2 regions of the Stenotrophomonas sp. YJH_SMC_4 genome follow, and region 2 is predicted to be linked to the other one. Evidence: riboswitches for the same ligand, from Rfam matches in the RefSeq annotation. Region 2 holds a riboswitch; the other holds the start of a gene.
What was found. A riboswitch is a leader RNA that binds a small molecule or an ion and turns the genes downstream of it on or off. The one in region 2 is predicted to bind glycine.
Positions count from the first base shown of each region.

Region 1 (2,380 bases), on a different contig from region 2:
ACCTGCGCGGTACAGATGTTGGAGGTGGCCTTCTCGCGGCGGATGTGCTGTTCGCGGGTCTGCAGGGTCAGGCGGTAGGCCGGGTTGCCCTGGGCATCGATCGAAACGCCGATCAGGCGGCCCGGCATCGAGCGCTTGTAGGCGTCACGGCAGGCCATGAAGGCGGCGTGCGGGCCACCGAAGCCGAACGGCACGCCGAAACGCTGGCTGTTGCCGACCACGATGTCCGCGCCCCATTCGCCCGGGGCAGCCAGCAGGGTCAGGGCCAGCAGGTCGGTGGCCACGGCCACCAGGCCGCCGCGTGCGTGCACGGCATCGACCAGCGCCTTGTAGTCGCCGACCTGGCCGAAGGTGTCCGGATACTGCAGCAGCAGGCCGAACGCTTCTGCTTCCAGTGCTTCGGCCGGGGTGCCGACGCGCAGCACGATGCCCATGGGCTCGGCGCGGGTACGCAGCAGTTCCAGGGTCTGCGGGTGCACGGCGTCGTGCACGAAGAAGGTGTCCGACTTCGACTTGGCCGAACGCTTGGCCAGAGTCATCGCTTCGGCGGCGGCGGTGGCTTCGTCCAGCAGCGAGGCGTTGGCGATTTCCATGCCGGTCAGGTCGGCGCACAGGGTCTGGAAGTTGATCAGCGCTTCCATGCGGCCCTGCGAGATTTCCGCCTGGTACGGGGTATAGGCGGTGTACCACGCCGGGTTTTCCAGGATGTTGCGCAGGATCACGTTCGGCGTGTGGGTACCGTAGTAACCCTGGCCGATGAAGCTGCGCAGCACGGTGTTCTTGTCGGCGATCGCACGGATCTTCGCCAGTGCCTGCACTTCGGTCATCGACTCCGGCAGTGCCAGCGGTGCCGGCGACTTGATCTTGGCCGGCACGATGGCGTCGGTCATCGCATCCAGCGACGCGTGGCCGACGACGTCGAGCATCTGCGCGATCTCGGCGTCGTTGGGGCCGATGTGGCGCTCGACGAACGCGTTGTGGTGCTCGAGCTCACGCAGGGAAGGGGTGTTCTGGGACATGGCGAAGGATCCGTCAGGAAAGGGCACACGCACGGGCACAAGCCGCCGGTCGGCGGTCTGCGGGGCGCCCCTCTGTCCTTTTGCCTGAGAGTTTAAAAGCTCGGCGGACCGCAGCTTCGTGCCCCTTCGGCGCCGGATCGAACCGGTCTCTCCAGAGTTGTGTTACGGGTGGTATCGGGCCTGAGCGATTACGGGCGTTGCGCCTTCGGCAGCGGTGTTCCGCTTCTCCCACCGTGTTGCCCGCCGATTATAGCCCGTTGCGGGCGCGGCGGCCGCTTTCGGACCTGGAGGCCGCGCCTGAATGGCCGATGGCCCGTCCGTGCATTTCGTGCACTGCTGCATGGCATCAGGCGCAATCCCCACCTATGATGGGCGGATACCCGAATTCATCTGGCGCCGTCCCTGCTGCAGGGGACCGGCGCCCGCCGTGCGTGCCGCGCATGGCCCTGCCGGACGCCTTTCCCATGACCGCCGCTGTTGCTCCCTCCACCCGCCGCATGGCCCTGCTGCTCGCCGGCTTGGCCATGTTCGGTCCGTTCTCGATCGACACCATCTTCCCGGCGTTCCCGCAGCTGGCCCAGCGCCTGGCGGTGGACGAGGTGGCGGTGCAGCAGACCATCAGCGTGTACCTGCTGTTCTACGGCCTGATGAGCCTTGCGCACGGCCCGCTGTCCGACGCCTGGGGCCGCAAGCGGGTGATCCTCGGTGGCCTGGTGGTGTTCGTCGGCGCTTCGGTCGGCTGCGCGCTGTCCACCGACCTGACCACGCTGCTGGCGTTCCGTGCGCTGCAGGGCCTGTCAGCAGGCGTCGGCATGATCGTCGGCCGCGCGGTGATCCGCGACCTGTACCACGGACACGACGCGCAGCGCCTGATGAGCCAGGTATCGATGCTGTTCGGCATCGCTCCGGCCATCGCACCGATCATCGGCGGCTGGATCCTGCTCAGCGGCGCCGGCTGGCCACTGATTTTCTGGTTCCTGGTGGTGTTTGCGCTGCTCCTGCTGGCGGCCACTGCACGCTACCTGCCGGAAACCCATCCGGTGGAGGCACGGGTGCCGTTGTCGCCGCGCGTGCTGCTGCGTGATTACGTGCGCATCGGTTTCAACCCGCGGTTCCTGCGCCTGGCGCTGGCCGGCAGCATCGGTTTCGGCGGCATTTTCCTGTACATCTCCTCGGCGCCGGTGTTCGTGATGCAGCACCTGCATCTGGGCGAGGGTGGTTTTGCCTGGCTGTTCATCCCCACCATCGGCGGCATGACCACCGGCTCGTTCCTGTCCGGGCGCATGGCCGGGCACACCACGCCCACCCGCCAGGTGTCCATTGGTTTCGGCCTGTGTGCGCTGTCGGTGCTGCTGAATGTC
Region 1 covers NZ_JCAFUR010000021.1:45,756-48,135, forward strand. Annotated here, with positions in the region: gene gcvP (aminomethyl-transferring glycine dehydrogenase) at 1-1,019, opposite strand, end outside; glycine riboswitch at 1,082-1,184, opposite strand; gene AC5P9F_RS18405 (multidrug effflux MFS transporter) at 1,484-2,380, shown strand, end outside.
Region 1: linked by a shared signal. The riboswitch ahead of gcvP (aminomethyl-transferring glycine dehydrogenase) and the one ahead of AC5P9F_RS04030 (trimeric intracellular cation channel family protein) in region 2 are both predicted to bind glycine.

Region 2 (2,380 bases):
CTACGGGCAGAGCATCACCGATGGCTGCATCGACTGGGACACCACCGTGACGGTGCTGGAGCGACTGGCCGCGGCCGTGCGCGCCCGTCGCGACGTGAAGGTGTCCGAAGCCGCTTGAGTGCGGCACGTGTGTGGATGGCGGCCAGCGCCTGCGGGGGTGCGGCCGCGATCAGGGCCGGTCGGAGTTGGAGACCGGCCCATCTGCACCGGCGATGCGCCTGGCGCTGCGCATGAGCGACAGCGCCAGGTACATCGCCGGGGTGGTGCGGATTCCGCCGCGCGAACCTCAATGCACTTCGTCGTGGTACACGAACTTCGGCATTTCCCAGCGGTAGTGGATCGCCAGCAGGCGCAGCGCGAAGCCGCCGCCGAGGCAGCACAGGATCGCGGTGGCGTCGGCCACGCCCCAGTGCAGCAGCAACAGGTAGGCCGCGCCGGTCAGCAGCGCGATGATCGCGTACAGCTCCTTCTGGAAGATCAGCGGCACCTCGTTGCAGAGGATGTCGCGCAGCACGCCGCCGAACGCGCCGGTCAGCATGCCGGCGATCAGCACGATCGGCATCGCATGGCCGGCTTCGCGCGCAATCGAGCAGCCGATCAGGGTGAAGGCGATCAGGCCCAGGCCATCGAGCACCAGGAAGGTGCGACGGAAGTGGTGCATCCAGCGCGCCACCCAGGTGGCGATCAGCGCCGCGCACACGGTGAAGCCCAGGTACTCGGGATGCTTCACCCAGCCCAGCGGGTAGTGGCCGAGCAGGATGTCGCGCAGTGAACCACCGCCGAGTGCGGTGACGCAGGCGATCATGACCACGCCGAACAGGTCCATGCGGCGGCGGCCGGCAGAAAGTGCGCCGGTCATGGCTTCGGCGGAAATGGCGATCAGGTAGATGATGGACAGCAGCATGGGACAGGCTCCGGGCGCGGTGGGGCCGGCCATGCGCGACTACCGCCACTGCCTGCGCAATGACGGGATGACGATGACCGGTGCCGCTCCCGCTGTCCTTTTGCCTGAGAGTTCAGCGGCATGGGCCGCGTGCCCCTTCGGCGGATCGTCCCGGGCGTGCCCGGTGACCTCTCTCCAGCTCGGCGAGTCGAATGCATGGTTGGTGGGATTCCAGCCCACCGGCCTGAGCGATCATGGGAGCCTGCGCCTTCGGCGGGCGCCGGCGCGGCGCCTCTCTCCTGCATTCGGGCGCCAGTATATCCGCTGTAGTGCAGCACGGCATAATCCGGGCATGGCCCCGTCCCTCCGCCCGTGGTTCCTGTACCTGCTCGAATGCCGCGATGGCAGCTATTACGCCGGCATCAGCACCGACGTGGAAGCGCGCTTCGCCGCCCACCAGGCCGGCAAGGGCGCGCGCTACACCCGGGCCCGGCCACCGCTGCGGGTGCTGGCCGTGCGCGAGTACCCGGACCGGGCCGCCGCGTCACGGGCCGAGTGGCAACTCAAGCAGCAGCCGCGCGAACGCAAGCTGGCCTGGCTGCAGGCGCCGGATCCCGCGCTTCTGTAGAGCCGAGCCCACGCTCGGCTGTTGTTGCTGCTGCCTGATGGTGAAGCCGAGCATGGACCCGGCTCTACAGTAGATCCACGCCATGCGTGGATGGGCGCTTCCAGTCATGCCATGATCGCCACACCCATCGACACATGGATCCGTCCGATGAAGAACTGCGGGATACTGCTGTTGACTGCCTGCGCGGCCCTTCTGGCCTGCACCCAAGCACCGTCGCCACCGCCACTGCAGCATGGGCAGATCGGCACCGCTGCTGAGCTGGCTGCGTATGGCCCGAGGACACCCGAACCGATCCACCTGCGTCGTGACCGGGTCCCTCCCGATCTGGTCGATCTGATCCCGTTCGCGGAAAAGTGGGGGATCGGCGATGACGTGCTTCGCAATGAAATGCGGGAGCGCGCCACTGACGCGGAAAAGCAGGCATTGACGGATGCGCTGGCGGGGCGCCATGCGCGCATCACCGCCTGGTTGGACAGCTTCCCGCAGGGGCAGCCCATGTCTGAAGAAGCCGCTGCGTTCATGTACATGCAGCTGGGCACCGACGAAATGGGCCTGATGCCGTAGATCCACGCCATGCGTGGATGCGGCTTGCATATGCCATGATCGCCCAGCCCTCAGCGCTGGAGACCCGGATGTCCACCGTCGCCCTGTTGTTCGCTCTCTCCGCGTCAACCAGTCCCGCTGCCGACCCGGCCACCCTCGCGGCCATCGAAGCCACCTGCCATGACTACGTCGACGGCCAGCTGGAGGCCGACCCGTTGTGGTACCCGAAACCGAAGGCGAAGTGAGCACGATGCGTGCCGCCGGTAAGGCATGGGTCTCCGTCGTCGTACTGGCCGCCGGCATCGCACTGCTGCCTGGCCTGCTGT
Region 2 covers NZ_JCAFUR010000002.1:113,362-115,741, forward strand. Annotated here, with positions in the region: gene AC5P9F_RS04025 (3-deoxy-7-phosphoheptulonate synthase) at 1-118, shown strand, start outside; gene AC5P9F_RS04030 (trimeric intracellular cation channel family protein) at 287-904, opposite strand; glycine riboswitch at 989-1,092, opposite strand; glycine riboswitch at 1,106-1,195, opposite strand; gene AC5P9F_RS04035 (GIY-YIG nuclease family protein) at 1,236-1,511, shown strand; gene AC5P9F_RS04040 (hypothetical protein) at 1,533-2,075, shown strand; partial or broken gene AC5P9F_RS04045 (nuclear transport factor 2 family protein) at 2,144-2,269, shown strand; gene AC5P9F_RS04050 (hypothetical protein) at 2,305-2,380, shown strand, end outside.